One region of the Anaerospora sp. genome, then DNA from elsewhere that is predicted to be linked to it. Evidence: riboswitches for the same ligand, from Rfam matches in the RefSeq annotation. Region 1 holds a riboswitch; each other region holds the start of a gene.

Region 1 (8,224 bases):
AACACCATCTGAATATGCCGCCGGCTTTGCCGCATACGCTCTCCCTTAAGCTTTGTAAGATCCTCTCCCTGAAAGCAGATAGCTCCACTTGTCGTCGCGTGAAGCTGCATGATTAGTTTAATAAGCGTACTTTTACCGCAGCCGCTTTCGCCAACAATGCCAAGCGTTTCCCCCTGATACAGCGATAACGAAACATCATTACAGGCTGTCAGCAGACACCCGTTACTCACGGGAAATTGTTTTACAACATGCTCGATGGTTAAAATCGTCTCCTTGTCAGCTGACATAACGCTTCCCTCCAACCTGCGGCACCGCATCCAAAAGTTCTCTCGTGTACGCCGACTGTGGCCGTGCGATAATCTCATCGGTTCTACCCGATTCTACGATCTCTCCATTTTGCATGACAATCAGCTTATCTGCCATATAAGCTGCCACACCGATATTATGGGTAACAATGATAATTGCCGTTTGATCTTGCTGGCAAATCTCCATCATTTCTTTTACTACCTGGGCCTGCGTTGTTACATCCAGAGCTGATGTAGGTTCATCTGCCAGCAGAAGCCGCGGTTTAAAAAACATCGCCATTGCCACTCCAACACGCTGACGCATACCGCCGCTCAGTTCAAAGGGATAGCTTTTCATGATGTTTTCTGTATTAGGCAAGTGCATTTTTCTGAGCATATCTTCTGCAGCCTTAACTGCTTCTTTTTTGGTCAGCGCCGAATGTTCACGAATATATTCGACGAACTGGTCACCGATACGGGCAATAGGGTCAAGGATGCTGCCGCTGTCCTGAAAAACCATCGTGATCTTTGTTCCACAGAGACGGCTCCACTCGGCAGGGGTATTTTCCAATAGATTTTTATCTTCAAAGAAAATCTTCCCACCGCTTACACGGCCTTCATGCGGCAGGCAGCCAAGAACTGCTCGGATAACCGTTGTCTTGCCACTGCCACTTTCGCCTACAATCGCAAGGACTTCTCCCTCATCAAGCGATATATTTACATTACGGACGATTTCACGTTCCCCATAGGATACTGAAAGCTCCGATACTTCTAGTAACATTTCAGTTCTCCTTCGCGTGTGTTATTTTTTAGCGGGTTTAATCTTATTGGTCAGCCAATAATAATCGGACGGATACATTTGAGCGCCTGCAATTGAGGTTGAACTGATGATGTTTGTTTCCGGATACCCCAGGAACAGAGCCGCTCCGTCGTTCATAATAATTTGCTGAGCATCAATCATTAGTTGACGACGCTGTTGGCGATCGAACGTTGTGGATAGTTCAGCTAACTTCGCGTCCAGTGCAGGATTGCTGTAACCGGAGCCGTTCTGCGGATTATCGCCATTTGTATTCGTTTTCCAGTACCAATTCAAGAAGATCTCCGGATCGCCAGTATTGGCAGTCGTAATATTTGAAATCAGAAGGCCATAATCGCCGTTTATTCCCATTTTATCGATCAAGTTATAGTCTACAGTCTTTATTTTTACATCAAAGCCGACTTTCTTGGCATCAGACTGCACAGCTTCTGCATAAATTGGCAGTTCGGCACGGCTGTTGTATACAACAAAATCTACCGTAAGCTTCTTGCCGTCTTTTTCTAAAATACCGTCTCCGTCAGCATCCTTCCAGCCCGCTTCGGCCAAGAGCTGCTTAGCCCGTTCGATATTGTAGCTGTTGGGATCCTTGAGCTGATCAAAACCATAATCCATTGAAGGAGGCACAGGAGCCTTACCTTCAATAAAGGTCCCCTTGAGAATTACCTCATTGTACACTTTTCTGTCCAAGGCACTAATAAACGCCGCACGAACTTTTGGATCACCTAGAACGCCATTTTGATTAATCCGGGCCAATACCGTGCGCAGTGAGGCAATTCTGTCCACATGAAATTTCGCTTTATCATTAAAAAGGCCAATGTCACCTGCTGCGATATTAACCGCCATATCGACCTCGCCGGACTGCAACGCCATTGCCCGTGTATTAGGATCATCTATGGACGGGATTTCAACAGTCTCATAAGGCACTTCACCATCCCAATAATAGGTGTTTTTTACCATAACTGCTTTATCTTTTACAAAAGTCTTGCACATATAAGGACCGGTGCCTATGGGTCCTTCCTTGGCAAAATTCCGTGCCGGTTCAGCCGTTACATCTACGATTAAAAAGAGTGGATCAGCTAAAAATCCGGACATATTTGGTTCCGGTTTTTCTGTAAGGATGGTAAGAGTTTGGCCTTCCGCCTTCATTTCTTTATACTTAAAAAACGTTACTGCCCGCTTATTCTTGGCAAAAGTTCTTTCCAGTGAGGCCTTAACCGCAGCCGCATCCATCGGCTTGCCATTTGAGAACTTCACACCGTCTCTGATTTTAAATGTCCAGGTCATATGATCTGCGCTGATCTGCCAGCTTTCCGCCAACCACGGCTGTACATTCATTTTTTCATCAAATTTAGCCAGACTTTCTCCAATGCCATAACGCATAACAACCCAGCCAAAGTAATTTTCGGTTGGTTCCAGTGAATCCGCAAAGTTGGTTACCCCGATTTTCAGAGTCTTGGTGTCAGCTTCCTTCTTACTACCGCCGCCGCACCCCGCTATAAAGACCGCAGCCAGACATATTATCATAAGTACCAAAGATAACTTTTTTAATTTTTTCAAGTGATCGCATCCTTTCCATCTGTGTTTAATTAATTTGATCGCTGAGGGTCCATGATATCGCGCAGGCTGTCTCCCCATAAATTAAAAATTGTTACTACTATCAGAATTGCAGCCCCCGGATAAAGCATCAGCCAGGGAGCTGTTTGAATATGCTGCCTTCCCTCATTGAGCATCAATCCCCATTCCGGCATAGGCGGCTGTGCGCCAAAACCCAAAAAGGACAACCCGGCTAATTCCATGATCATTGTGCCGATATCCATTGCCGCGGTGACAACAATCGTTGGCAGGATATTAGGTAAGATATGGCGCCAGAGAATATGGATCGGTCTTGACCCGCTTGTTACCGCCGCAGCAATGAAGTCACGCTGACGCAGCTTCAGCGTGAGACTGCGCCCCAAACGGGCGTACTTAGTCCAGCTCACCGCTGCCAATGCTAAAATTGCATTAACGATATTGCCTCCCAGCATGCCGGCAATAGCAATAGCCAGCACAATGCCCGGAAAAGCCAGCATCATATCGACAATACGCATAAGCACAGTATCAACCTTGCCACCCATGTACCCTGCCACTACGCCGATAAAAGTTCCCACTACCGTTATAACGGCAACCAGCGACAGCGTCATCATCAGCGAAGTACGCGCCCCATAAATAATACGAGACAAACAATCCCGCCCAAGCTTATCCGTTCCGAATAGGTGGTCGTCAGAAGGAGCCTGCAAGGACTGCCGCATTACCGCATCAAACGGATCGTAAGGAGCCAGCCAGGGTGCAAAAACTGCAAAGCTAAGAATTAAGAGTACCAAAAATGTATAAAGACAAAATAAAAATTTATCCTTTGTCAAATTCCTCACTCAGCGCCCCCCTTTCTTCAGCCGCGGGTCAAGATACGTATAGGACATATCGACAAGCAGATTAATTCCCATATACAAAACAGCAATCCAGAGTACAAAACCCTGTACGAGAGGATAATCACGCATCTCAATGGCATGTACGGCCATTTTGCCAAGTCCGGGCCAGGAGAAGACCATCTCAATAACAGCCACGCCGCCCAGCAGCCAGCCAATTTGCAGGCCGAGAAGCGTAATTAACGGCAGGCATGCATTCGGCAGCACATGGCGCCAGAGAATTTTGTACATGGGAAATCCCCGTGTCCGTGCACCAGTGATATAGTCCTGTCCCAGTTCCTCTAAAACCGCTGTACGCACCTGCCGAGTATATTTAGCAGCCATTGCAATGGCCAGCGTCAGTGTAGGAAGTACCATCCTGTCAAATGATACTTCTCCGCCTGCTATCGGGAACAATCTCAGCTTCAGTCCCAAGACATACAACAAAATAAGCCCTACCCAAAAGCTCGGCATGGATACGCCTAAAAATGAGATCCCGCGAATCAGATAATCCAGCGGCCGGTTTCGATAAACTGCCGCCAATATCCCTCCCGGAACTGAGATCAGAAGCATCGTCACCGTAGCTGAGGCTGCGAGCGCCATCGTTCCCGGCAGACTTTGCCAGAGACGGTCTGCTACCGGCATTTTTGCCGAATACGACATGCCCATGTCTCCCTGCAGAACCCCTGAGAGCCAACGGAGATACTGTACGTGAAACGGCTTGTCCAGTCCCAGCTGTGCCCTCGTCTCTGCAATCGTTTCCTCTGAAACAATGGTATCCGCTACCTCCAGCAACATCTCTACCGGATCACCCGGTGACAGAAACATCAATGAAAATGTAAGCAGACTGACACCAAAAAGAGTAATAACCATCTGCAGCAATCGATGCACAAGCTCTTTTCCCTTCAAATCATCCTCTCCTCCTTTAAAAAAAATAAAAAATCCGCATAGAATCGTCTTCTTAACAAAAAGAACGGATTCTATGCGGATTTAGGCATGCTGCCCTATATTAAAGCACATTGCGGCCAGAGGTTAAGCAAACGCCAGCGCATACTTGTACCCACATATCCATCTCCTTATCTCGCGTAAGTCAACAATGAATCTTATTATAAGCAGGCTTTCTGGCTCATAGATCATCGCCTTTGCTTCCGTCTTCCCAAAGTTTCCTTCAGTGACATTTTTGAAGCAGGCTCCCTATTTACAGCTGCGGGACAGCACGGGATTTTCACCCGTTTTCCTCTCATCGTTCAACAGCAAATGCTGCCGACACTTATAACGTCTATCAATATGAAATTGTATTATAGATATCATTTATGCTAATTTCATTCATTTCTATTAACCATCAACACAAATGATTATTTGGTACATACTATCATTAAAGGTGATTATTGTCAAATAAAATGCTGGTATTTATCATTTTTTCTGAATTATATTAATAAAATGTCATTTTTTTATTACTTATACCAAGTTTGATGCAAAAGCTGAATTCCATGATCAATTTTCGTAGTGTTTATTCCTCCGAATCCAAGCATGATCAGCCTCTGCCTAGTATCGCTCTCCGTATGGGAAATGTAGGTTTTAGACAATGGGAACAGCCTGATATTTTTTGCAAGAGCCTGCTTAATAAGTTCCTCTTCCGAAAATACGCTGTTTAGCAGCTCCAAAACCACATGAAGACCTGCGCCCTGCCCAATGATGACAGCTTGATCGCCAAAATGACGGTTAACAGCCTGCACAAGCACTTCATGCTTTTTCTTATAAACAGTTCGCATTTTGCGCAAATGGCGTTCCCAGTGCCCCCGCACCATAAATTTGGCTAATACCCGCTGCTCCAATAAAGAAGCGCTACTGGCACTTTCATTAAACAAGTTGCGATATCTGTCTAGCATTCGTTTCGGCAACACCATATAGCTTACTCTAAGCGCAGGCGACAGAACTTTGGAGAATGTGCCGATATAAACGATATTCGCTTCTGGATGAAGGCCTTGCAGTGCTGGAATCGGGCTGCCCTGGTACCTAAGTTCGCTGTCATAGTCATCTTCAATAATGACTCCGCCTACAGACTCTGCCCAGTCAATTAACTTTAACCTGTTCGCAACAGGCATAATATGCCCAAGAGGAAATTGATGCGACGGGGTTACATAAACCACCGTACTTTTAGAAGACCATAAGGCCTTTAGATCAAGTCCGTCTGTACATACCGGAACAGGTGTAATTGCAAATGAATGATTTTGAAAGACTGACCGGGGAATAAAATGCCCTGGTTCCTCAACCGCCAACAAAGAATGATCGGATCTTAATACCGGCATAATAATTGCGAGACTATCTTGAAGGCCGGAACAGATGATGACTTGCTCCGTTTCACAAATCACTCCGCGTGAGCGAGCAAGGTAGCTGCGAATCTCATTACGTAAGGCAAACTCCCCCTGCGGACTGCCATAAACAGCAAATTGCCGGGGATCTTCCTGCAGGCATTCAACTAACAGCTTTCGCCATATTGAAATAGGAAAGCTCTCCGGCGAGAGGCTGGCTGGATGAAAATCATAGCTGTATGGAGACTGTTTCTGCAACACTTTTTCTTGCAGGTTAGCGGTATGATGAGGTAACGGCTGTGCAAATTCCGAGTCTAACAAGGAAACATAATAACCGCTCTTCGGTTTACTGTAAACATAGCCTTCTGCAAGTAATTGCTGATACGCATATTCCACGGTATTGTGGCTTACAGACAACTCACTGCATAAATTGCGAATTGACGGCAGTTTGCTATGAGGCTGCAAGTCCCTTGCTGCTATTTGATTTTTAATCAAATTATAAATTTTAATATGCAAAGGCTGATCCTGTTTATTATCTAAGACAACCATTACTTTTTCACCTCATGATGCTCATCTACTGCCAGTATAGCCACTAAAAAGCCCTTCGTCAAACTGTCCTGGTTTTTTTATCGCGAATTGCCCCTTTAACCAAGGGTAGATTCCAGTTATACTATCACTATCTGAATAAATGAAAGGGTGTATCACTATGCTTAATGAAAAACTCTTGTCCATTCTTGCTCACCCCGTAGATGGAGCTATATCCATTGTAACAAACGGTACTGACGGCCCTCATCTTGTTAATACCTGGAATAGCTATATAACCGTTACCAGCGAAGATAAGCTGCTAATTCCGGCTTCCGGCTTTGTCAAAACACAGCGAAATCTTAGCTTGAACAACGATGCTACCCTTTCGATTGCCAGCAGAGAAATTGAAGGTTATAGAGGAAAAGGTACAGGCTTTATTGTCAAGGGAACCACCCGGTTCATAACCTCGGGTGAAGAATTCGACCAAATGAAGGAAAAATTCTCATGGATTCGGGCAGTATTGGAAGTAACGGTTGTCTCAGCGAAACAAATGCTGTAAGGTAATATCTGATAGAAAATAGGCCAAGCACTGCCAAAAGCAGTACTTGGCCTATTTTTTATTTGCTCCTCGCCCTGCCCTTATCGTTCCCTTGACAACAAAATAGAGAAATACTATCATTATCTGGTATACCAGATACTTAGCACAATACGCAATTGAAATGAGCAAGGAGATGTTTTTATAATGGCAGCAGCAAAACCAGACTACAAACGCTTTGGCTTTATCCCTCAGCGTCAGCAGGGCCTGCTCCTCATGCGCCTGCGCAATCAAGCAGGTGACATGACTGCAGACGGATTACGCAATTTAGCCGATCTGGCTGAGAAATATGGTAATGGTCAGGTACACTTAACACTTCGCCAGGGAATTGAAATCCCTAATGTTAAGGAGGCGCTGTTTGAGCAGGCACTGCAGGCTATAACGGACGCAGGCTTATCTCCTGCCGTATGCGGCCTGCGCGTTCGTCCTGTTGTTACCTGCCCAGGCAACGCAACCTGTCCTTATGGACTAATTGATACAAAGGTTTTAGCCAAAACCTTAGATGAGCAATTTGTTGGACGCGATTTGCCTGCCAAGACAAAATTCGCAATCAGCGGCTGCGCAAACTCCTGTACAAAGCCTCAAGCTCACGATGTAGGCTTTAGGGGTGCCTCCGAACCGGTGCTGGAACAAAACCTTTGTGTCAGCTGTGGTGCCTGCGTCCGCCGCTGTCCGGCAAAAGCAATGAAATTGGAAAACAAAGCTTTAAGTATTGATTACGAAAAGTGCTTAGCCTGCGGCGTCTGTACTCGCCTTTGTCCCAAGAAGGCGCTCAAAACTGGCCAAACAGGCTATCACATTTTTGTGGGTGGTAAAGGCGGCCGTTACTCCAATGAAGGGGCGCTGCTGACAAAATTCATCGCTGAAGAGAAGCTGACCACTTATCTGAATGCCATTTTGCAGACTTATAAAGAACTGGGCGCCCCGGGACAGAGACTTAGTGCTGTTTTAGCAAAAGAAGGAATTGACCTTATCAGAAGCAGGGTTGAGGAGAAGCTACACTAATTCTGTTGCTTCATGATCACGCAGCTTCAGGCCTTGCAGCAAAGCCGTTTCTGTGTGATCCAAATGAACGGATGCAAGCCTCTGGGCCGATCTAATATCTCTTTCTTCAATAGCGTCCAGTATCTGGCCGTGCTCATGGACAACCTCCTGAGCACGGCCATTCACTTTAAGTGCCCAATAACCAAACCACTGCATTTGAGCGCTTAAATTTTGCAATAACTGCAGCAGCCTGCGGTTGCCGCAAA
Region 2 (8,224 bases), on a different contig from region 1:
AACAACGGCCACATAGCCCAACCCCGTATAAGAAAAGACCTTTTCTGCCAACACCGAACCGCCAAACAGCTCACTGATTGAGGCAAACTGTAACGTAACTGCCGGCAATAAAATATTGCGTAAGCCGTGATGATACACAATCTGCCATTTCGTTTCACCGCGGGCGGCAGCAAATAGCGCATAGTCACTGTTCAATACATCAATTAATTTTTGCCGGGTGTGCAAAGCGATCTGGGAAATTCCCGTAACCGATAAGGTAAGTGCCGGCAGTACCAGATGGTATAAGCGGTCGCCGAACGTAACCGCTGCCGTCTCTTTCCCGATAGGTGTACCCAGCGCAATTGGGAACCATCCCAGCCATACGCCAAATACCATCAAGATTAACAGTCCCAGCCAAAATACGGGCGCAGATGCAATGAGCAGACAATATACCTTAATAAATTTGTCTACTCTCGTGTGTTGACAAGCAGCTGCAGCAACACCTAGAATAAAGCCGAAGAAACCGGAAAAAATCCAGGCAACCCCCATCAGCATGAGCGAGTTCGTAAAATGAACCCGTATGACTTCCGTCACCGGCTGCTGGTAATACATAGATGTCCCCATATCGCCATGGACCAATGCACTGACCCATTTGCCCAGCCTTTCCAGGGGCGGATCATTCAGACCCCAGTATTCGGCAATAGCCGCTCTTTGCTCTAGCGATACAGGATTCTCGGCCGTAACATAGGCTTCCATCGGATCAATCGGCGATGCTTGTACAAGCACAAAAGTTACAAGAATAACTGCCACCAGCAACCCGATACCCCGCACCAATGTCCGGCCTATATATGTGATCATAGGCATGCGAAATTCCTCCTCTCAGACAAACCCCGGCCCCGGAGCAGACAGCACTGCCGCTTCGGGGCTCATTGCAGGTTTGATTTCATCTACTTTTTCCAGGACCAGTCCATAATATTGCTGATCACGACAAACCCGTGATCATGGGGATGCCATTTTTGTTTACCAAGATCCAGACCATCGCGGACAAAATACAGATGGCTGATGTTCATGAGATAAATATATGGAGCATCTCCCAGAACACTGCCGCCAGTCTGGCCGTCCCACTGGGCTTTGCGCCAGTTCTCATCAGCTGTCTGATCATCCAGTGCGCCAATTGCCGCATCCAGATAACCATCTACAACCGGATTCTTATAGGCAACAATATTAAACCAGCCGCCTTTAGCCGCAAACCGGCTGTGCAGGGCATTCAGCATATAGATAGGGCTATAAGCACCGCCCCCCAGGAGAAAGGCATCTTTATGCTTATGGTTAACGCGGTCCGAAGAACCAAGTCCATCAGCAATAACATTGATGCCAAGCGCTTTCGCCTGTTCACTGAAAGCCATTGCAATCGATTCACGCGTGGAATCACCGGCTTCATAAACAAGATGAAACTCTGCTTTTAAGCCATTCTTTTCACGAACTCCGTCACCATCCGCATCCATCCAGCCATTTTGCTCCAGCAGTGCTTTTGCACCGGCAATATCGCCGTCTTTCCATTGGATCGCTTTATTCTCCCATGGCAGATAATCGGAAATGGTAAAGACAGGCTGTCCATAACCGTTCAATACATTGTCAATCATTTGTTTTCTGTTTACACCCAGAGCCAGAGCTTTTCTGATTATACTATCGCTGGTAACCGCATTGCCGATCTCATAGCCTTCCCCGCTTTTTTCTCCCGGAGTTTGAACAGGCAGCGAGACGGAGCGGAAGTCAAAGGTTTTGCAGTCAACAATGTTATAACCCGGTATGGCTTTGACGGCCAGTGCTTCCGTTGTTTTTACCACATCCACCTTGCCGGCCTGTGCCGCCGCGTATGCGGCATCATTGTTCAGGAACAAGAAGACAATCCGTTTAAACGGTGCTTTACCGCCATAATAATCATCATTGCGTTCTACAATCAGCTGCTGGCCTCTGTCCCACTGGACGAATTTATACGGACCGGAGCCAATTGGCTGCTGGGCATAAGCTTTACCGTCACCATATAAATGTTCCGGAACAATCCCCAGTGTTGCCACCTGATATGGAAAAATCGACATTGGCTTCTTCATATGGAAAACAACAGTCTTATCATTCACTGCTTCCGCTTTATCCATCTCGGTTAAATCAACGAAACTGGCCGCTTCCTTTGTTTTATTAAAAGTAAAGGCCACATCCTTAGCCGTCAGCGATTTGCCGTCATGAAATTTTACGCCTTCCCGGATAGTGAAGGTCCAGGTCAGGCCATCGCTGCTTACTTTATAATCGGTTGCCAGATCCTTGACGATTTTATTGTCCGGGCTGACATCCAATAACTTGCTTTGAAACAAAGTTCCCCCCTGGGCCCCCCAGCCGGTAACGGGATCAAAGCCCGAGGCCTTTTCACCGCCGATAGCAACAACAATCTCGTCTTTTGCCGTTGCCTGTGTCTTCTCATTTTTACTGCCGCCGCAGCCCGCAGCCAGAAGTATGCTGCCCAGCATAGTAATCACTATTGCTATTGCAAATAATTTCTTATAACTCTTGCTACTCACTTCTTAATCCCCTTCCTCTTTTGCCGTATCAGCGAAGCATTAATTAAAATACATATCAAAAGCTCCGTAATAACGGTGGTCATGCTTACCGGTTAACTTATCCTCCAGATTTTGATACTGCAGCGACATACGGATACCATCCATTACCATATTCTGATACCCAAGCATCAACCCTTTATGGCCGTTTGTCTTGGCTTCACCAACCCCAGTAAAGTTGCCGTAATTGCCAGGCAAGGCATCTTTATCAATATCCCGGTAGGTAAGAGCAATAGCCTGATCATGGGGTACGAGGATGTTGACAAGTCCCTCATAGGAATAAAATCCTGCTTGCCGCTTGCCGCTTACCCAGTTATACGAGACTTGGGCCGCCCATGCATCGGGTGAGCCGGAGGCATCGGATTTTGTGTAATTAAGTACGCCGGTAACCCCTTTTTGTATTTCCCATGAAAGGCCGGTATCCACATAGTTTGCTGCCACTGCTGGAGCATCCGTTTTAAGGCTGCCATCAGCAGAAATATAGCCTACATTATATTCAAAGGATTTTGTGGGTGCAAAATTCAGATTTATCCCTTTTAAATCAGTATTTTTTTCCGGATTGACCCAATAGCCGTCCAGCCTGGTTTTGCCGAACTGATGTTTCAGCGCAACACCGTCAGCATCGCCCTGCAAGGCCAGGGGAAAATAACGGCCAACAGCCAGCGCCATCCGGCCGGCCTGAAACTGATCAATGCCAAAGAAATCTTTCACTTGGATATAGCTGCGGGTAAAGCGCATTTCATTGGATGTATTCCCGTTTTCTGAGCTGCCGCTGCCAAATTTGCCGCTGGCCTGAATACGTGATTTATAGCTCACCCGGTCATTGAAATCGGCGTTGAGGTGCAGCCGCTGCCGCCAATTAAAGGCATTGCTGCCTTCTTGTTTTTTACTGTCCACATCTGAGGCTTCAATTAAAGTCTCGCCGTCAATCGTAACTGACGTTTTCTTTGCTTTCGTTTGTTTTGCCGGCTGCACCGCTTCTTTAGGGAGCTGTTGTTCTGTTTGCACTGTCCGCACGCCAAGCGTATTCAGCTCTACGGCAAATTCATGTGCCAGCCGGTCAATCTTTGCCTTTTGCTGTTTGTCAGCCTGATCATATTTACTCAGTGCATTGGCTAAAAACCGGGCCATTTCATAGCGGGTAGCAACTTTATCTTTGTCATAGGCAGCCGCATCATAGCCAGCAATCAGCTTATCCTGGACCAATGCATCAATTTCAGCATAAGCCCAGTGATTTTGAGACACGTCAGCATACGGGTTTTCCTCTGCTGCAGCCACCCCCATACCCGTCATCAGCGTTAAAGTAAGCGCCGTGATTACTTGTTTTCTTAGTCGTTTTCTCATGTCTTGCTCCCCTCGTCTTTCGAATAATCATCTATGAATGCAAAGCAGGTATGTACTGCTCTGATTATAGAGCTCTCGCCGATAAATAAAACAGCCCTGTCCTTCTTAATAGATAAAAAAGGAAAGGGCTCATACGGTTTTAGCCATTGCAGCTGCCGTTTTAATCCCCTCCCTGTCGCTCGCAGGTCAAATGGTGACGTCATACAGGCAGTTCTCCTGGCTCTGGCTCATTGCTTACCCAAACCTTCCCAGGATGTATATCCCAGTGGTATTATCTTGAGTCTGCTCCCCATTACAGTGGCGGGACCGCACCGGCCTTTAACCGGTTTTTCTATTAAGTCGCATATAGCAACACCTGTTCAATCTATGTAGTTGATAATGTTTTTCAATAACGGTAACTATCTTTATTATAAAGAAAGGAGTTTTTATTTGTAAAACGAAACATATTAATAATTGCTATCGAAATTTTTAATACACTAGATAAGGAGAGCCTTAGTGGATATAGAAGTTTTAAAAACAATGCAAATTTTAACCCAAACGAAGAGCTTTTCAAAAACGGCAGAAATACAAAATATTGTCCAATCAACAGTTAGTGCCCGTATCGCCGAGCTGGAAAAGACATTAGGGCAAAAATTGTTTATCAGAGATAATCAGCGTGTGGTATTGACGCAAAGTGGCCTTATGTTTCTTCCTTATGCCCAGCATATCTTGGAAGACTTCGAAAATGGCAAAGCCCTTTTAAATTCAGCAGCCCTATTTGATGACCGCTTAGTTATAGGAAATGTATATTCAGCAATGCCAAATCTCTTACTCCCGGTTTACCGTGAATATTTGCGCTGCTTTCCCCGCATCTCGGTAAAAGCAGTTGCCGGCCATTCAACGGATATTTTGCAGTCTTTGGTAGACGGCATTATCGATATTGCAATCGTTTATCAGTTGCCAAGAATTCGCCGGTTTACAACATTCCTATGTAATGAAGAAGATTTTGTTTTAATATGTCCTCCCGGTGATCCGCTTGCAAATCAGGTGGAAATGCCGGTTAAGGACCTGGCAAAGATTGATTTTCTGTTTCATAACTGGGGAGGAGCTTTCAGTGATTGGATTGCCCAATTATTGCCAGGAACACGTTGGTTTCACGCTAACATCGGTAATCCGTCTTTTATTGTTTCCCTTGTTGAAGACGGAGCCGGTTCAGCTATTCTGACCCGTTCTACTGTTCAAAAAGCCTTGAACAGAAACTCCGTAATTGAAATTCCCCTCACCGGTTCACCCTTGCCGCCCCGCTGGCAGACGTATGCAGTTGTTCATCCCAAGCGGCTTTCCCGTCAACCGGTTCGGGACTGGCTTGACATGATGAGTAAGCATGGTTTGGCAGCAGTACCTATTTAGCTGATATACTCAAATATTCAGCTTTGTAAAGAAAAAATCTCTAATATAAAAAGAACAGCAAGCTAATAGCTTCCTGTTCAGATCGTCGGCAAAAAGGCACTTTCGCAAAGCGTAAGGCGCCTTTTTAAATTGCGTATGCTTCATTGCATGTTTTTCCTTTGCATTCGCAAACACTCTGTTCAATCGTTAATCATTACGCAAGTTTCATCGTAAGCAAGGGAACTGCAACTGAAAAATTCGCTTCCGTTTTTTCTCGCACATCATCCACTGATACTTCGGGTGCTAATTCCCTAAGAACAAGTCCAGCCTCAACCACCTCAAATACACAAAGATTTGTAATAATCAAGTCAACCACACCTTTCCCAGTCAATGGAAGAGTGCACTTTTTTAAGATCTTTGAAACCCCATCTTTTGAAGTATGTTCCATGGCAACAATCACTTTCTTAGCGCCTGATACTAAATCCATCGCTCCCCCCATTCCTGGTACAAGTTTGCCCGGAACCATCCAATTCGCAAGATTTCCTGTCTGATCAACTTCTAATGCGCCAAGCACGGTAATATCAACATGTCCCCCTCGAATAATAGCGAAAGACATTGCACTATCAAATACAGCACCACCGGGAATGATTGAAACAGGCTTAGCTCCTGCGTTGACCAAATTGGGATTAGGTGGGCCAGTTAGTGGAGCTAAGCCAACGAAGCCGTTTTCAGACTGTAGGATAACCCTTACTCCTTCTGGCAGGAAGTCTGCGGCTAATGTTGGGATACCAATACCGAGATTTACAACATTACCATCCTGAAACTCTTGCGAAACCCGTTTAGCAATTATCGTTTTTGCATCCATCTCTTAATCCCCCCTATCCCTGGACAATCCAGTCAATGAAAATACCTGGTGTCATTACCTGATCCGGATCAATTTGACCAGCTTCTACGATGTTCTCTGCTTCGACGATAACGACCCTGGCTGCCATAGCCATCAGTGGGTTAAAATTGCGGGCCGAGCGCTCAAATATTAAATTTCCTGCAGTATCAGCCTTATACGCCTTTATAAGAGCGACATCAGCTCTTAACGGTTTTTCTAGCAGAAAATCTTTTCCGTCAACGGTTATCACTTCTTTTCCTTCGGCAACTATTGTTCCGATCCCAGTCGGCGTTAATATGCCGCCTAATCCGGCACCACCAGCACGAACACGCTCAGCAAGTGTTCCCTGTGGTAGAAGTTCAACCTCAAGTTCACCCGTGTTCATTTTTCTTCCAGTTTCCGGATTTGTCCCAATATGAGAAACAATTACCTTCTTTAGTAGGCCATCGACCACAAGTTTCCCTATGCCTTTATCAGGAAAAGCCGTATCATTCGCAATAACAGTAAGCTGCTTTGTTCCTTGAGCTACTAGTGCGTCCACAAATACCTCTGGTGTGCCTACAGCAAGGAATCCCCCAATCATAAGTGTCATACCATCTTCTATTTTCTGCATTGCTTGTTCTATTGTAGTAATTTTAGACATGCTATCCTCCACCTATTATAAAATCGAAAAGCTTTAACGCTTTGATCGATTACGTATTTTGGGTTAGCTCATCAGCGAGCTCATCAAGTTGATGAGCAAGAGAACCGACTTGCTGAATTGCGCTAGTCACTTCAACAATTGATGACGCAATTTGATTAATTGCTTCATTGACTTGCACAAAATGCCTGTATGATTGAGTACTATCTTGTTGAATTGCTTTAACAATAAAATCAACATTCTTTACAGATGTAGCGCTTTCAGTAGCTAACTTACGTATTTCCTCTGCTACTACACTGAAACCACGCCCTGCTTCGCCAACTCGCGCAGCCTCGATTGCGGCATTAAGCCCCAATAGATTTGTTTGACTTGAGATATTCTTAATAAGTCCTATAATTTTGTCTGTTTCTCTCACTCGTTCCTCTGATTTCAGGGCAGCCTGAGTTAAGTTAGTAATGAGTGAAGCTATTTCTTGTGTCTGGGCGGATATTTTTTCTGAAGTGCCAGCTATGGAACTAATGCCCTGGTTTAATATCCCAGCCATCTCCTTCATAGCATCCTGCATATCTACTGGTTCAGTCACTACAGCACATCCTAATACATTCCCTAACTCATCAAATATTGGAGAGCACACAGCAATATATGGCATTCCATAAAGGGTCTTATCGCCTCTTCTTATAACTCTGCGCCTCTCTCGAATAGCTTGCTCAACTGCCGAGCCGGGTTTTATAGGATCTCCCGGTGAAACTCTCATATCAAAATTCTTTGCCGGTTTATAAAGTAAGAACTTCTCCAAATCGGTTAAAGATACGCCAATTTCTTTATTTAACAAACTATTAAATAACGGTAATGCCTGCATAAAGCAATCTAAAATAGAGTTAACCTTTAGCTCCACAATAAATTCCTCAATTCGACAGTTTTCTGTCTCAAATTGTTTAAGTTTATGCTTAGTCATAAGAAAAATTAGGCAAGACTATGGCTGCAATACTTTCAAAGCACCCTTAGCCTTACCTTAGATTGCACTTATCTACTCTTACTAACAGTCAGACCTGTGCTCGTATCTAAGTCTTATTTTAGATATAATACTCAGATGCTTTTAATTGATGAATTAACTTCTTCATAAACTTTTTCCGGACTTCTGGTACTTCCTCAGGAGAATACTCATAAAATCCTTCCCCGCTTTTTACTCCCAATTTGCCTTCATCTACTTTCTTTCTAAGCAGTTGATTGGCACTTTGTGAATTGTCCATTACTTTTAACAAGTTATCGCCTACGACGCACCAAATATCTAAACCGCCAAAGTCAGTAACTTCTAAATGTCCCGTAGTAGCATAGCGAAAAGCCGGACCAAACTTTAATGCCTTGTCTATTTCCGCAGGTTCTGCTACTCCCATTTCAATA
Region 3 (8,224 bases), on a different contig from region 1:
AAGGAGAGCTTTGGGACATTGTAACTAATTACTTTCGTGCCAGCGGTTCGCCGGAAAGCGTTATTCCAGTGCTGCGGGGGTTATCCGAAACTGAAGCAAGTATATTTTTGTTTCGTTGTGGAGTTATTGTTCAATGCCACGATAAAGACCGGATCATTACTCGAGGCTTAATTAGTGAAGAACTAAACATTTTACTGTCTGGTAGGATAGTGGCCTCCAAACATCTGCTTCAGGATAAAATTTTGATTTTGCCTGGACAGAGCTTTGGAGCTATTGGGTTATCAGGCCCAGCTATTCAGCAGATGGATTTCGAAGCGGCTACACCAGCTGAAATAATGGTAATATCACGGCAATATTTCCGGAAATTCAGCGTGGCTTATCCGGATATTGCTAACACAATACTGCAGAATTTGAAAATGTAGAAAAAGAAAATGCTATTAGGAGGAGATTTTACATGAAGAAAACCGAGTTATTACTTGTGAATAGCTATGCCCCGCGTCAGAGAATTGCTTCAGATGCTGCATTGGAGAATGGCCTAGCAGTTCTCAGAACTTATTTAGCGGATAGAGGTCATACGGTTGAGGTAGTTGACGATCAACGTGTTACTGCTATGACGAAAGGAGTACCACAGTGGTGCTTGAAATTACTGCAGTTTATGGTTGGTTTGCAAATGAAAATCTACAATAAGAAGATAAAATCTTTATGGGTAATGGTTATGCTGCTTACATGGCCATTACAGTCGCTATCACTCTACTACCGCCGGGAATTTATGAACAAACGAATTAATGATATTATCCAGGAGATCAAAAAGAGTAAGGCTAATTTTCTAGGAATCAAGGTATGGTATGGTGATGCATTTGTATGGAGTAAACTGCTAGCCACCAAGGTCAAAGAAGCGTGCCCCGATACAATTATTATCGCTGGTGGCCCGCAGGTGAAAGTTTATGGAGAACATATTTTATTGGATGAGTTCTTTGATATTGCAATCATGGGCCCAGGAGAAGAAGCATTGGAAAAAATGTTGATGCTGCGTCAAAAAAGTAAGGATAAAGGTGAATTTTTAAAAGCTTTTCACACAGAAATTAGTGTATCTAAGTTAATAAAAACGGGGACCTATAGCACAGTGTGTTGCCTAACTAAGAATGTATTTGCGACCCCCAAATACCGAAACGAAGATTTGCAGGGTAAAATCTTTTTCCATACACTAGTTGACGGCTTTGGCTGCTCTTGGAACAAATGCAACTTTTGCTCTCATACCAGACAAAATAGTACGTATCAATCGCGCCCTATCGAAGAAATTGTCGACGAAATTGAAGAAATGGCCCGGCAAGGTATTTCCTTCTTTCGTTTTAGCAGCTCCGAAACTCCCGTTGAACATGGTAAAAAAATTGCTGAGGAAATACTGAAACGAAACTTGAATATTAATTTTTCTATGTTTTCCAGAGCTGCAAAAGTGACACCCGCATTATACGACGCATATTACATAATGATTAAAGCAGGGTTGAGAGCGGTATTTATGGGGGGAGAAACAGGGCATGACCTTATTAACGAAAAGGTGATGAATAAGGGCGTCCGGAGTAAGGATATTGTGGATACCATTAATTGCATTAAGCTGGCATCCTCTGCGGCTAAGAATAACTGCCGTGTAGGCTTATCTTTGATTTATCCCTGCCCGGTGGTAGAAGGGGTTACACTGGAAGAAGTATTCCGGGAAGATATGCGCATTATTCAAGAATCTAATCCTGATACGGTCATTGTTAACCCTCCCGGTATGTTTCCTGAGACCGAGTGGATGGAAAACGCAGCTAAGTATGGATTTAAGGCTGAAGAAAACTTTGTTGTTAATTTTATGAAATATGAGTACTCAATCTATAAGCCTGTCGAACTATGGGAGGAGTTAGGTTACTCTTTGCAAGAAATGAGTGGGGCTGAGCTTTTAAAAGAAACAGGTCGGTTAAAACAAGAAATTGTGAAGCTCGGTATTCCTACCGACATCTCAGATGAATATCTTATGATGACTGAGGCAATCGGCTACAACACCAGATTAGATCTGTTGCAGTTTAAAAGTAAATCACTGCAGGATATTATGTCAGGAAGTACAACTTACATGGAGCAAATTATCGAAAAAATCAATCAGAAGAGCAGGCAGATGGCTCAGCAAACAAAAATTAAATAACGAATTAGCTCCAGGGGATCAGCTATGCAGTAGCTGATCCCCTTATTAAATAGGTTGTCCGACGAAATAACGCTGAAGTTCTATTGCTGTTTATTGTTAAATGGCGTATTATTTATCAAAGAAACATTCCTATTTTGGTTGCCCGATCTTATTCTACAGGCAGTGACCGGGATAATTATCACATGAGGTGACGACTTGAAAAAGAAGATACTTTATTTTCTATTGCTGTGTATCGCAGGTTTTCTTATAGCAGGCAGTTATTTTTACAATGCCCCCGATGATGTATCAGCGGGTATTCCAGTATTGAATTATCATCAGGTTGAAGATAACGCTAATAATCCGTTAGCGCTGAGCGTTAAAAATTTTGACAGGCAGATGGCATATTTAGCTGATAAAGGATATACGGCAATAACGGCAGACCAATTGTTTGCCTACCTTTACCAGAAGGGGAGCCTGCCGCCAAAGCCTGTGTTGATCACCTTTGATGATGGTTATGCCGATAATTATACAAATGCTTACCCCATCATGAAAAAATACGGTTTTACTGCAATTATATTTTTAATTACGGATGTTGTTGGACACGACTCGTGGTATATGAACTGGGATCAGGTGAAGGAAATGCGGCAGTCTGGTTTTCAGTTTGGCTCACATACGCTTAGTCATGTGCCGCTTGCTGAAGTTTCGCCGGAAGAAGCGAAGCATCAGCTTGTAAAATCCAAGGAAGGCATTGAGTGGCGGCTGGGTGATCCGGTGCATTATCTGGCGTATCCCGGAGGCTCTTACAATCAACAAGTAAAAGACGCTGTTACGGCAGCTGGATACAAGGCAGCATTTACTGTCGATTTTGGTAGAGTAAATCATAATAGTGATCCTCTAGAATTAGAGCGGGTTCCTATTTTAAAATCCCGTGGAACCTTTGTGGATTTTTATTTACGCTTAAACTTCACTAAAATGATTGAACTTGCTAAAGAGCTTAAGAACTCTATAAGAAATAAATAGGAAATTGTTGTATGCCATAAAATGCCGGAATTTGTAAAGCAATGGTATAGTTTGCAATAAGTTTATTGACATTACTGAAATCGGTGAGTATAATGAAAACTAATTGAACATCGTTGAAGTAGGTGCCCTTTGGGGCTTAATAGGGAAGACCGGTGTGATGCCGGCGCGGTCCCGCCACTGTAATGGGGAGCAAACCCAAGTTATACCACTGGGACATTTGTCTTGGGAAGGTTTGGGTAAGCAATGAGCCAGAGTCAGGAGAACTGCCTATTTGACAATCACCGTTTACACCCACGAGCGATGGGAAGGGGATTAATGTGCAAACAGCTTTTGCTATGCATATCTAACCTCCCAGTAATTGGGAGGTTTTCTTGTTGATTGGGGTGCATTCGACGCAGGTTTATTTGGATGTTCATGGGTGAAATCTGGACAAACATACGTGGTAAAGGAGTGCGGTCAGATGCGTAATTGGATGAAAGCCTGTTTAGGTGTAATGATGGTCGGAAGTCTAGCAGTAACCGGATTATTCGGCGCTTCCCGTGTAGAAGCTGCAAGTGCAGCAGGAGACACTAAAAAAGCAATTGTAGTTGTTAGTTTTGGTACGACTTTCCCTGACTCCCGCAAAGCAAATATTGAGAGTGTGGAAAACAAAATCCAGAAGAACTTTCCTGACTACGAAGTGCGCCGTGCATTTACTTCCAAAATTGTAGTAAAACGGATCGGCGAAAATGAAAAGATCCAAATAGACAGCCTTGAACAAGCTTTGGACAAGCTGCAAAAAGAAGGTTTCAAAGAAGTAGTAATTCAAACTACTCATTTAACTCCTGGTGAAGAATATGACAAAAAAGTTATTGCTGTTGTATCCAAATACAGCAAAGCTTTTGATAGACTCGTTGTAGGACGTCCTGTGCTGTTCTTCAACGGTGAAAATGGCAAGCCTGATGACTTTGCTATTGCTACTGACGCATTGAGACATCAATTGCCTGTGCTGCAGATGCCTGATCGCGTAGTTGTCTTTATGGGACATGGATCGCCTCATCAACATAATCCTGCATATGCAGCTCTGCAAGACCGCTTTAAAGCTGCAGGTTTGAATGTTTTGGTTGGTGTTGTTGAAGAAACAGATCATCCAAACCTGGAAGATGTTCAAAAGGCATTGGAAGAAAGCAACTATAAAGAAATTACATTAATGCCCTTGATGCTGGTTGCCGGTGATCATGCGAATAATGATATGGCCGGTGATGAAGATGACTCCTGGAAAAGTACCTTCATTAAAGATGGCTTCAAGGTAAAGACATACATTCATGGCTTAGGGGAAAATCCTTTGTTCCAAGATATTTATGTACAGCATGTACGGGATGCGATTTACGGATTATAATCCGTCCTGTTCTAGTAAAACCAATATTGCACTTTCCCAACAGTCTCAGGCTCCGAAGGGGGCTTGAGACTGTTTATGTGCTTTTGGGAGAATCGCTGAAAATAGAAAAATAAAACACATTTGGCTAACGGAGGTAATTATGTCTGGAATATTTTATGGTGTAGGTGTTGGACCCGGCGATCCCGAACTTTTAACAGTCAAAGCAATTAATGTAATTCGCGAGGCAGATATTATTATTGCGCCTAAAACAGAGAAAAAGGAAGATAGCGTTGCTCTGGAAATTGCGAAGCCCTTTTTAAAAGAGAACGTAGAGATTGTAAAATTAGTTTTTCCGATGGTTTCTCATGATGAGACGCTTGCCACAGCCTGGGAAAATAACAAAAATACGATTAGCGAGCTGCTCGCTGCCGGTAAAAAGGTTGTATTCCTCACGCTAGGTGATCCCATGTTTTACAGCACTTATATTTATGTTTTCCGATTACTGGAAAACTGCGGTTACCCGATTGAAACGATTCCGGGAGTTACTGCTTTTTGTGCAATTGCGAGCAAATTGGGCTATCCAATTGTTGAAGGAAACGATATTTTGAGTATTATTCCGGCGACGATTGATGAAGCCAAATTGGAAAAGGCCCTAGAGATGGCTGATAATGCCGTCATCATGAAGGTCTATAAAAACTCCGGCGAAGTGATAGAAAAACTTCAGCATCATGGATTAGCTGAAAATGCGGTAATGATTAGCCGCTGCGGACTTGAAGATGAGCAAGTTATACATAATTTGCAGGATATTGGTGACCAAAAGATTAATTATTTATCTACGATTTTAACGCGCAGGAACAAAGTTTAGACAAAGGGAGGTGCTACAGCCTTGAAATTAAGTATGGGTTTCAGGATGATAGCAACCTTGATACTGCTTACCTTTTTGGTCGCAGGCTGCGGCGGACAGCCAAATCAGAGCTCGCCGGGGAAAAGTGGGCAACCGGCTTATCTGACTATAAAAGATGATATGGGACGCACGGTCTCTTTGGCTAAAAAGCCGGAGAGAGTGGTAGTATTGTCACCTTCCTTTCTCGAACTGCTATATGCCGTAGACGGGAAGGCAGTTGGCCGCCCTACCTCAACTGCTAAGGTTGGTATTGAGGCAGAGAAGCTGCAAGCTGTTCCTGAAGTAGGATTTGTGTACAATGTTAATGTTGAGAAGGTAGTTTCCCTGCAGCCTGATCTTGTTATTGCGATGCAGGGGCTCCATGAAAAGCTGATTCCTATCTTGGAGAGTAGCAACATTCCCGTTGTTATTCTAAAATATAAAACGTATGATGATGTATTTGAGAAGATTGCTTTAATGGGCGAGATTGCAGGCACAAAAGACAAAGCGCAGACGTTAACACAAAGTATGCAGAGCAAACTGCAGGATGTCAGCAAAAAACTGCCTGATAAGACTACGAAGATTGCAATTCTCCACGCGACAGCGAAAAGTGTTACCTTAGAGCTGGAAAATAGTATCGCCGGCAATACTGCTAAGTTCCTGCGCTTGAAGAATATTGCCGCCGGCAGCAGACCGATAGACGATGGTGCCGATAATGCGCCATACAGTCTGGAAAAGCTGGTAGAAAATGATCCGGATATGATCTTTGTCGTTACGATGGGTGATGCTGCCAAAATTGAAAAGACAATGCGCGATGATGTAGAAAGCAATCCTGCCTGGGCAACTCTCCGGGCAGTGCGTGATAAGAAATTGGTATTTCTACCGTCTGAGCTTTTTTTATTAAATCCTGGACTGAGAACTCCGGAGGCGGCAGCGTATATGGCTAAATTGGTATATCCAGAGATCTATGCCCATGATTAGTAACGTAAAAAAGCTAGTGAATCGATCGGCTGACAGCCGGGAGAGAATAATTTGGCGTATGCTGGTTCTGTTTGTCTTTGCCCTTATTGCACTTAGCGGAATGGTCATTGGCCTCATGAAAGGTGCTGTAAATGTTCCTGCTTCGACCATTGTTCAAGCGATTGTGACAGGCGGGGCTGGTGTACAGGAACAAATTATCTGGAATATTCGCCTGCCGCGTATCCTGGTAGGCGCTTTGGTGGGCTTGAATCTTGCTTTATCGGGTGCTATTTTGCAAGCGGTTATGAAAAACCCGCTTGCTGATCCGCATATTATCGGCATTTCATCGGGAGCGGGCCTGGCAGGAATTATTGTGCTTGTGCTGTTTCCTGCTATGGAGTTCCTGCTTACGCCGGTCGCTTTTGTGGGAGCAATGGCGGCGGCGGCACTTATTTATCTGCTGGCATGGAAGGGGGGCATCCGCCCTATCCGCATCGTGCTGGCGGGGGTTGCCGTATCGGCGTTCTTAGGCTCCGGAATTTCTGCTTTGATGGTGCTGTACAGTGACCGCATTCACGGGGCTTTAATGTGGATGGTAGGCGGCTTGACCGCTCGGAGTTGGCCCCATGTATACATCATTTTGCCTTATTCCATCAGTGCTAGTTTGTTTGCCTTTTGGGGTGCAAAGCGACTTAACGTTTTAAGCCTGGGGGATGAAGTCGCCCGCGGACTAGGCCTAAAAGTTGAATTTACCAGACTGCTGATGACAGCGGTGGCAGCCTTGCTTGCGGCCAGTGCCGTCAGTGTAGTCGGGTTATTGGGCTTTGTCGGTCTCGTTGTGCCTCATGCGGCTCGCTTACTTGTCGGAGCGGATTACCGCTTTTTACTGCCTGCATCGGCCTTGCTGGGAATCGGCGTAGTAACGCTTAGCGATACGCTGGCAAGAACGTTGTTTTCGCCACTGGAAATACCGGTTGGTATTTTAATGGCTTTTATAGGAGCTCCCTTTTTTCTATTTCTATTAAGGAGGGAATCCTAAATGGCGATACTGGAAGCAAAAAATGTTTCGGTTAGCTTTGGCGATAAGCCGATCCTTAAGGATCTCAGCCTGTCCATCACCCAAGGCCAGATCGTATCGATATTAGGCCCGAATGGATCGGGGAAAAGTACTTTTCTTAAAGCTTTGTCACGAAACATAAAGCTCAAAAGCGGCTCAATTGCATTAGATGGCAGAGATATTCAAAGCTTTGGCACGAAAGAAATGGCCTGTCATCTGGCGACTTTGCATCAGGCATCACGGGCGCCAGGTGATTTGACTGTTCAAGATTTGGTGGAGTATGGACGGTTTCCTTACCAGCAATGGTGGAAAGGAAATGAAAAAGAGGACCGGCTGGTTGTCGAATGGGCGATAGAGCAAACACGGCTGGTAGATTTGGCTGGAAGACGGGTAAACACATTGTCCGGTGGCGAGCAGCAGCGAGCCTGGATTGCTATGGCCTTAGCCCAGAAACCCAGGATATTACTGCTGGATGAGCCCACGACTTATCTTGATTTATGCCATCAGCTGGAAATAATGGAGTTAATTACGCAGTTAAATAAAGAGCAGGGTATTAGTATTGTGATGGTGCTGCATGATATGAATCATGCAGCCCGTTACTCCGATATGGTAGCTGTCTTTTGCCAGGGAAGTTTGTATGCTAGTGGCACGCCTGTTGATACGATAACTCCCACGATGCTCAGGGAGGTATTTGGCGTGGAAGCGGATATTTGGCTGGATAATCAGGGGCGTCCCGTGTGTTTGGCTCAGAGCCTGACAGCGCCAATGAATGTCTGCAGTCAATAAAGTGAG
Region 4 (8,224 bases), on a different contig from region 1:
ATTAAGTCAGCCGCGAGCATAGGATAAGTAGTGAAAACTTGTCTCGTATGTGCCATATAATCATGTGCATTTTTAAAAGTATGCATATCTTTTAGCACACTTTGCTGCAATCGCGTCTCGTAACCTTTTAACATATTTCTGGAATAATCACCTGCATCTATTGCTTCATTAGCCGTCTCAGCTGCTGCAATGCCGGATAAAATAGCATAATCCATTCCCCGAACAGTAAATCCGCTATTAACAACCAGGCCTGCTGCATCACCGGCAATCATAACACCATCGGCAAAAAGCTGAGGAAGCGCTGAAATCCCACCTTCCGGAATAAGGTGTGCAGAATACTCGATAACCTCTCCACCTTCAATATAACGGGAAATAGATGGGTGGTGTTTTAACGCCTCAGCGATATCCGCTACCGGAAGTTTCGCATTCTTCCAGCTAAGAGAATCAACGACCATCCCCAGTGAAATACTGTTCTTATTCGTATAGAGAAATGCACCGCCGCTGATGCCTTTCGTACATTCGCCAACACACAGCATTGCCGTACCAACATCACTGACTGTATTAAATCGCTCATTAATTACCGCTTCAGGCAGTTGAACGATATGCTTAATCCCTAATGCAATATTTTTGAGCTCTAATGGCTTAATAATCCCAGATCTCTCCGCCACAAGAGAATTAACGCCTTCAGCACTAATCACTAAATCAGCTTCAAGCTCTTCATCTCCGATTTTAACACCGCAGACCTTCCCGTCCCTCATAAGAAACGTGTCAACGGTACTGGCCGGAATCATCATGGCTCCCGCATCTTCTGCTTTTGCCGCTAGCCACGCGTCCAGCTTGCTCCTGAGTACCGTATAAGACTGCTGGTTGACCGATGAAAATGTTGAGTCGATGGCAACGCTTGTTTGCGGTGTCATCATCATCATCATTTCTCTCGTTACCTCCCGTTCAAGCGGAGCCTCCTGCCATTCGTCACCCAATAGTTTTTTAAGCGCATATGTATAAATACGACCGCCCGTCATATTTTTTGCGCCTGGCCCTTTGCCCCGGTCGACTAACAATACTTCCCGCCCGGCTTTTGCCAGCTGATAAGCAGCTGCGCTGCCTGCAAGTCCGGCACCAATGACAATAACCTGAAATTTTTCATCTGCCAAAATGTTCACCCCTCCAAAAATAAATAAGATTTCTAGCAGAACTTTACCATTTCACGTCATAGCGTGAAAAATCTGTAATTTCATTATGCCACAAACATATTTGCTATTCAATGAAAACAAAGCCGGTGGTTGCTATGTAATAAGAAAAGCCAATCACTCCAACTTTAATTTACCTAAAGTTGGGAGTGATTGGCTTTCGTATGAGCCGGCTATCCAGTTATTTAAGAGCGGCTCAAATCCACTTTCTCCAAAGGGATCAGTTTTGTCTTTTTCACATATTTATAGCCTAAGTAAGCTGCTAAAAACACGGGAATACCAATATACGATACGGCTACACCATACCAGTCAATAGTCCCGCCTAAAAAGGCATTGTAATTTTGCCCAATTATGACGATAGAACAAAGGGCAAAGGCAAACAACGGTCCGAAGGGAAACCATTTAGCCTTATACTTCAATTCGCTTAAGTCCCTCCCTTGTTTAATGAAGGCCCGCCGGAATCTGTAATGACTAATGGCGATTCCCAGCCAGGCGATAAAACCAATTACACCAGTTATATTTAACAGCCAGGTGTAAGCGGTACCGTCACCGACAAGCGAGGTTAGAAAAGCAAGTAATCCGAAAACAGTTGTTGCATAAAGAGCGTTAGCCGGTACTCCCCGCTTATTCACTTTGCCAAAAAGCTGTGGCGCTTTGCCTTCCTTGGCCAAAGCATACAGCATTCGCGAGGATGCATACAAAGATGAGCTCCCGGCTGAAAGCACCGAAGAAAGAATAACTGCATTCATAATAGATGCAGCCGTTCCTAAGCCTGCACGGGAAAACACTAATGTAAAAGGACTGACAGCGATGTTCTCTACATCGTTCTTCAACAAATTTTCATCCGTATAGGGCAGTAAAAAACCAATAATTAATAAAGCTCCAATGTAAAACAGCAAAATGCGCCAGAATACAGTATTAATAGCCTTAGGCACATTTTTTTCCGGTTCTTCACTCTCACCAGCAGCAATTCCCACCAGTTCCGTCCCTTGAAAAGAGAATCCTGCGATCATAAAGATACTTAATATCGCACCAAATCCGCCCACAAAAGGAGCTTCTCCGGTATGCCAATTGGCAAAGCCGGGTGATGAAGTGTTGCCAAAGCCGAGAAGCACGGCAACACCAACAAATAAAAAAACGACAACTGTGATTACTTTAATCCCGGCAAACCAGAATTCACTTTCACCGTATGCGCGGGTAGATAATAAGTTCAATATAAACAGCATGACTAAAAACAATCCACTCCACACCATGGCAGGAATATCCGGAAACCAGAATTTCATAATAATAGCTCCGGCAACTAACTCCACTGCCAGACAGGAAGCCCAGTTCAGCCAGTAATTCCAGCCTACGGCAAAGCCTAGCGCAGGATCAACAAACCGGTTGGCATAGGTGCCAAATGCCCCGGAGACAGGCAAATAGGTAGCCATTTCTCCCAGGCTGGTCATCAAAAAATAAACCATAATGCCAATTACACCATACGCGAATAAAGCTCCGCCTGGCCCTGCCGTACTAACAGAGGCACCGCTGGCGACAAACAAGCCCGTACCAATAGCACCGCCGATTGCAATCATATTCATGTGGCGTGCTTGCAGGCTTCGCTTTAACTCACCCGTTTCTGTGTCTATTACATGGGGATTGCTGCTGATTTGGTTTTTTTCAGTTTTTAAATTGCTGCTCATAGGATTCACTCCTTTTTTACTTTTCCAGGAAACGGAATTTTATTACATTAAATACGAAGTCTATTCCACGATCGTCCCCCGCTTCTTCCCCAGCGTCTGAATTCAGAATACTTCTTCTATCTGCAATCAGCGATTATAAAAAGGAAAAAGGCTCCAGAGAAAACTCTGAAGCCCCCTATATCCTATGGTGCGGGAGACAGGAATTGAACCTGCACGCCGTAAAGCGCTAGATCCTAAGTCTAGTGCGTCTGCCAGTTCCGCCACTCCCGCATGTATGAAGTCAGCAATTGCGAGCTTCCAGAGAATTTTCCTTTCCTGGAGGCGATCACTTGATGTGATCTCACGCACCTGACATAAGAATATTACCATAAACAATATCCCTTCGTCAAGCGTTTTTTTCTGTGCATGCTGACTTTTTTTCATTATTTTTTTCAGTTACAGGTTTTCCTCAATATTTTTCTGCCCCATCACCTAACCGATGCGCTCATTTTCACCGCTGGCCATTGCTTGGCAGCTGAGTAGCTGCCTGCAATCAGCAACTTCCAGGGATATGAGCTAAACGGAAAAGCCTGCACTTAAATATGCTTAATTCAGACGAAATTTAACTTCTACCGTAGTAATACACACTACCGGCTGCCCATTGGCGGAATCGCGGGCAGGCACAAATCGCCACCGCTCAACCGCTTTTACTGCAGCCTCATCTAATTCGTTTCTCCCTGAAGAACCTACAACCCAAACATTGCTGGGCTTGCCATTCTCCATGATTTCCATTTTAACGGTTACACTTCCTTCTACTCCATCGCGCCTGACACTTTCCGGGTAACGGGGCTCTACTTTCTGCAAAATCCGGGGAGGCGAAATGAGACCTTTTGTCGCGCTGCCGGTGCCGCCGCCCGAACCTGCTCCTGAGCCTGATCCAGAACCGCTTCCTGCAAACTCACCTCCGCTTCCAGTTCCCTGCGACGAGAACCTATTAGCTGAGCTCGAAAACGCTTGAGCAGCTGCCTCAGTCTCCGTTATGACCGATTCAGCTTCTGCGATCTCTGCAATTACCTGCTGTTTTACTGGTACAGTCGTCTTCATAACCATTTCCTGCTGTGGCACCGTCTGACTAGCCGCCAGTGCCGGACTGCCTGGCGCAGAGCTTTCCTGCATTCCGGGATCTGCAATTAGATCCAGCTCCACCACAACAGGCTCGGCCACCGGAATCGTAAAGATATGTGCCGCAAACCAGCCAATACAAATGATCAGCCCTATATGTATAACAATAGAAAACGCCAATGCCCGCAGCCATTCATTACGTTTGCTCATACTGCTCACCTTGCCTTAGCTTCTGTGGCAATAGCAATTCTGCGAATACCTGCCTGTTTTAACTCATCAAGTACAGCCACAACCCGGCCATGCTCCGTATGCCGGTCTGCCCGGAGAACAACCGCTAGATCCGATTTTCGTGCAACTTCGATTTGCATCCGTTTTGCCAGCACCTCTACAGGGAGTTCTTCCTGATCAACAAGTACTTTGCCAGTCTCCGTTATTGTCACCGCAATCGGTTTCTCCAAGTCTGTCTGCGCAACAGCAGCTTGCGGCAAATTGACGGGAATTGACTTTTGTTCTACCATATACAGCGTGCTCATCATAAAGAACACCAGCAGGAAAAAAATAATATCAATCATGGGAATAATCATCAGCTTAGGCGACCGCTCCAGTCGTGAACTGCGCAGCTTCATTACTCATCACCTGCCACACTGTCTAGAAAAACAGAGCAGGCTTGCTCCATATCGGTTACGACGGCATCAAGCCGATGACTGTAATAACTATGTACAAGCAGAGCCAGAACAGCTACACACAAGCCTGCCGCTGTCGCAACAAGCGCTTCCCCCACACCGCCGGTAATGGCCATTGGCTGTCCTGATTTCACATTAAACACGCTGAAGGACTGAATCATGCCAACAACAGTCCCTAATAATCCGAGCAATGGCGACAAAGTAACAATCGTATCCAGATAACCAAGGTTTCTCCGCAAATTAGCAGCCTCAAGCTGAGCCGCATTTTCTAACGTACTTTCCAGCTTGCTGGTATATTTTATCCTTGTCAGACCGGCAAGCAAAACTTGCGAAACAGCCCCTTGGGTCTGCGTGCAAACCGCAGCTGCCCCCGGCCAGTCCGCGGCCTTCAGTTTGGGTTTGAGAGCTGCCAGCAGCTTTTCCAGCTCCGTATCAGCACTGCGATAATAACGAAAACGTTCAACTGCTATAGCAACCACAAACAGCGAACACAGGAGTAGCGGATACATAACCAGACCACCCTTATTAAATAACTCAAAAAAACTCATCTTTCATTCTCCTCTCGTACTGTGCAAAATGGAAATGACGGATATAAGCGAAACATCCGGCAAAAACATAAAAACCTTCCTGATCAGCCCAGGAAGGTCTAGTTATTAGAGAAATCTTCAGATAGAACTGGCCGGAAAGCCAAGAAGGAAAATCGCTCTAGTAATCCCCTTCCCATCGCTCGTGGGTATGACGGTGATTGTTAAACAGGCAGTTCTCCTGGCTTTAGGATCATCACTTACCCAAACCTTCCCAAGACTTTTCGCCTCAGTGGTATCTCTTGGGTTTGCTCCCCGTTACAGTGGCGGGACCGCGCCGGCTTTACACCGGTCTTCCCTATTAAGCCCCGCAGGGCACCTATTTCGCTCATGAAATTGTATTGATAATAGCACTATTTATTGATATTTGTCAAATCTCTTTTAAATCTGACGATTTCTACCAAAGCAATTAGTGTCTTGACAAAGTTAAATCTTAGTTTAGCCAGCGTAGATTTTTTCGCACTGCTGCGTTGTCGTCGCCTTACATATTCTCGATATGCGCGGACTCCTCCGCCTTGCATTGCAAAAAAATCTACACTGTCTAATTCTAATTCACAACTTTGACAAGACACTAGTTTTCTACCGGAAATGAATCTTTAATAAAATCGATAAATGCTTTTAATGCATTCGATAGATATTTGTCTTTACGCCAAACAAGTCCTGTTTGAATATTAAGGGGATGTTCCAAAGGGCGGCTGCTAATATTGGTCTGTTTTTGGGCAACTACATCAAGCAAAAAGGAAAGTCCAATCCCCTGTTCCACTAAATTAATAATGGTTTGTACTTGCCTTGTTGAAAAAATAACTTTTGGTGCAAACAAATGCTTTTTACATTCTTCCATAATAATCTGCCGGTTATAGGTATCTTCCTGCAGCAAAATAAACGGTTCATCCTGCAGCGCTGCAATCGGTATTTGCGACAAAGCACTCAACCGATGTTCATGAGGCAGACATACGACAATTTGACGTTGAACAACAGGCATTGTTTCCATTGCTGTTAACTGATTATCAAAAAGAACGCCAAAACCAATATCCAGCTTGCCCTGCTCAAGCAGCCGCAAAATGGAAAGCGTTCCCTGCTCGACAATTGTCAATTCAAAATTCGGATACAAACTTCGGAATTTACTGAAAATGTGGGGGAACAAAAATACACCAATCATCGGTGGAATTCCCACTTTAATTGATCCCGTCTGCATAGTACGGTAATCCTGCATTTCTGAAACGGAATCATTAACACGTCGCAAAATATCATTCACATGCTGTAAAAATAAATTGCCTTCTAATGTGAGGCTTAAACTCCTTTGGCTCCGGTCAAATAAGGGTACTTTTAACTCTTCTTCCAGCTTCTGCATGGCAACCGTAAGCGACGGTTGGGTTAAGTGCAATACCTCGGCAGCTTTCGTTAAACTGTTTAACTGGCTTACGACTTGAAAATACTTCAAATGTCTGAGTTCCATAGTGAGTCCTCTCCTCATTTAAACAATCCCTTGAGTTTTACGGGAAGGGTTTTCATTATAAGAGAGACCAACTTGATTGCTCAAATAATCCCCTTCCCATCGCTCGCGGGTCAACAGCGATCGGCTGTATTCAGTTGTAAACCTGCAACTATGTCCAACCCTTCCTCTAGTTAAAAAATCCAGAAAAGTCCGACACTAAAATAACCCTCCCTGAGTTCTACAGGAAGGGTAAGTATTATAAGAGAGATCAACCTGAATAAGCCCCCGGCGCAAAATACACCGGAAAAGATTAATGCTCGAATAATCCCCTTCCCATCGCTCGTGGGTCAAACGGTGATCGTCAGATAGGCAGTTCTCCTGGCTCTGGATCATGGCGCGCCCAAACCTTCCCAGGACGTTAAGTCCCAGTGGCATACTATTGAGTTTGCTCCCCATTACAGTGGCGGGACCGCGCCGGTCTTTAACCGGTCTTCCCTATTAAGCCCCGAAGGGCACCTACCTCATTATGAAATTACATCCTAGTAGAAGGATCAAGCTTAGGATAGCATCTCCTGCCTTATATTGTCAACCATTCTTATGTAATTTACTTATATTTGTACCCCAGTACTATTATTTCTACGCTCCCTGGATAAAGCAGGAACGGAAGTAATAAAACAGTAGCTTTAGTCTATACCGGACTTTAGAGCCTGCTGCTGGCACAAAAGATTATTTACCCAGCCGTTTAAGGAAGTATTTAGGAATTCGTGCACCAGGTATTCAGGCTGTACATAGTCCACAATACGCCGAGCTTCAGACGTGCTAAAGGGTAAGTGCTGATCAATTTTCATAACATGGCTCATAATTTGTTCAATCGTCAAATCGGATGAGGCTTCTTCGTTTCTTGTATTGTCAATGTATTCTCCTGATAAGGAATGATGGAGATGAATGCCTTTAACATATCGCTTGTTATCGCCTAATTGCGATAAAATATGCAAAATATATGCAACGCCCTCTTCCTGCGTTCGCAATCGTGAGTTTGTATTCATTAAGTGACCTGTATCCAACATAATGCCAACATTAGCATGCCTTACGCCTTCAAGCAAAAATGGTACCTGCTTGCTGTCAGTCAGCGTGAGTCCGGGCCACCACAGGTTCTCAAATAACAAGGTTACATTCTCCGGTATTTCACTGGCAAGTTCATTAACCACTTCAATTGTCGCTTCAATTACTTCGCGATCAGAAGCATTGAACTTCCAGTTATACAACTCAGACAAACGGGCATGACTGACATGATAGACCAGGTACTTGGCGCCTGACTGAACAGCCAACCGAATATTCTCCCTGTATATAGCAAGCCAGGCTTCCCGCGTCTGTCCGCCGTAATAGGCAGCAATTGCTGCTTCATTAGGAAATTCGCGCAATAAGGCTTTTCGGTCTCCCCTCCAAAAATCCAGCCAGTTCGGCCAAAAGCGGAGATGCACTCCCTGTATCCATTCCCGTCTGTGAACATGCCGGTCCCATGGAGCACAAAACATCATTTCCAAACCAT

What was found. Region 1 has a riboswitch for cobalamin ahead of nikB (nickel ABC transporter permease). Riboswitches for the same ligand answer to the same signal wherever they lie in the genome.
Region 2: it holds a riboswitch for cobalamin, as region 1 does, so the genes downstream of both, RTR76_RS11680 (hypothetical protein) here and nikB (nickel ABC transporter permease) in region 1, are expected to answer to the same signal.
Region 3: it holds a riboswitch for cobalamin, as region 1 does, so the genes downstream of both, RTR76_RS14535 (sirohydrochlorin cobaltochelatase) here and nikB (nickel ABC transporter permease) in region 1, are expected to answer to the same signal.
Region 4: it holds a riboswitch for cobalamin, as region 1 does, so the genes downstream of both, RTR76_RS02585 (LysR family transcriptional regulator) here and nikB (nickel ABC transporter permease) in region 1, are expected to answer to the same signal.

Annotation. Positions count from the first base shown of each region.
Region 1 covers NZ_DALZUO010000008.1:131,107-139,330, forward strand. Annotated here, with positions in the region: gene RTR76_RS09120 (ABC transporter ATP-binding protein) at 1-287, opposite strand, end outside; gene RTR76_RS09125 (ABC transporter ATP-binding protein) at 277-1,065, opposite strand; gene RTR76_RS09130 (ABC transporter substrate-binding protein) at 1,087-2,658, opposite strand; gene nikC (nickel transporter permease) at 2,688-3,509, opposite strand; gene nikB (nickel ABC transporter permease) at 3,510-4,451, opposite strand; cobalamin riboswitch at 4,636-4,831, opposite strand; gene RTR76_RS09145 (PLP-dependent aminotransferase family protein) at 4,997-6,403, opposite strand; gene RTR76_RS09150 (pyridoxamine 5'-phosphate oxidase family protein) at 6,561-6,938, shown strand; gene RTR76_RS09155 (4Fe-4S binding protein) at 7,122-7,979, shown strand; gene RTR76_RS09160 (GntR family transcriptional regulator) at 7,971-8,224, opposite strand, start outside.
Region 2 covers NZ_DALZUO010000012.1:98,990-107,213, reverse strand. Annotated here, with positions in the region: gene RTR76_RS11690 (ABC transporter permease) at 1-843, opposite strand, end outside; gene RTR76_RS11685 (ABC transporter substrate-binding protein) at 927-2,552, opposite strand; gene RTR76_RS11680 (hypothetical protein) at 2,592-3,932, opposite strand; cobalamin riboswitch at 4,121-4,306, opposite strand; gene RTR76_RS11675 (LysR family transcriptional regulator) at 4,428-5,321, shown strand; gene RTR76_RS11670 (3-oxoacid CoA-transferase subunit B) at 5,515-6,165, opposite strand; gene atoD (acetate CoA-transferase subunit alpha) at 6,179-6,826, opposite strand; gene RTR76_RS11660 (methyl-accepting chemotaxis protein) at 6,876-7,718, opposite strand; gene RTR76_RS11655 (3-hydroxyacyl-CoA dehydrogenase NAD-binding domain-containing protein) at 7,897-8,224, opposite strand, start outside.
Region 3 covers NZ_DALZUO010000019.1:21,913-30,136, reverse strand. Annotated here, with positions in the region: gene RTR76_RS14550 (Crp/Fnr family transcriptional regulator) at 1-422, shown strand, start outside; gene RTR76_RS14545 (B12-binding domain-containing radical SAM protein) at 455-2,176, shown strand; gene RTR76_RS14540 (polysaccharide deacetylase family protein) at 2,372-3,175, shown strand; cobalamin riboswitch at 3,279-3,461, shown strand; gene RTR76_RS14535 (sirohydrochlorin cobaltochelatase) at 3,636-4,553, shown strand; gene cobI (precorrin-2 C(20)-methyltransferase) at 4,693-5,397, shown strand; gene RTR76_RS14525 (ABC transporter substrate-binding protein) at 5,419-6,396, shown strand; gene RTR76_RS14520 (FecCD family ABC transporter permease) at 6,455-7,414, shown strand; gene RTR76_RS14515 (ABC transporter ATP-binding protein) at 7,415-8,218, shown strand.
Region 4 covers NZ_DALZUO010000002.1:122,937-131,160, reverse strand. Annotated here, with positions in the region: gene RTR76_RS02615 (FAD-dependent oxidoreductase) at 1-1,154, opposite strand, end outside; gene RTR76_RS02610 (amino acid permease) at 1,376-2,770, opposite strand; tRNA gene RTR76_RS02605 (tRNA-Leu) at 3,058-3,142, opposite strand; gene RTR76_RS02600 (energy transducer TonB) at 3,458-4,183, opposite strand; gene RTR76_RS02595 (biopolymer transporter ExbD) at 4,189-4,599, opposite strand; gene RTR76_RS02590 (MotA/TolQ/ExbB proton channel family protein) at 4,599-5,204, opposite strand; cobalamin riboswitch at 5,394-5,578, opposite strand; gene RTR76_RS02585 (LysR family transcriptional regulator) at 5,812-6,696, opposite strand; cobalamin riboswitch at 7,026-7,210, opposite strand; gene RTR76_RS02580 (TIM barrel protein) at 7,359-8,224, opposite strand, start outside.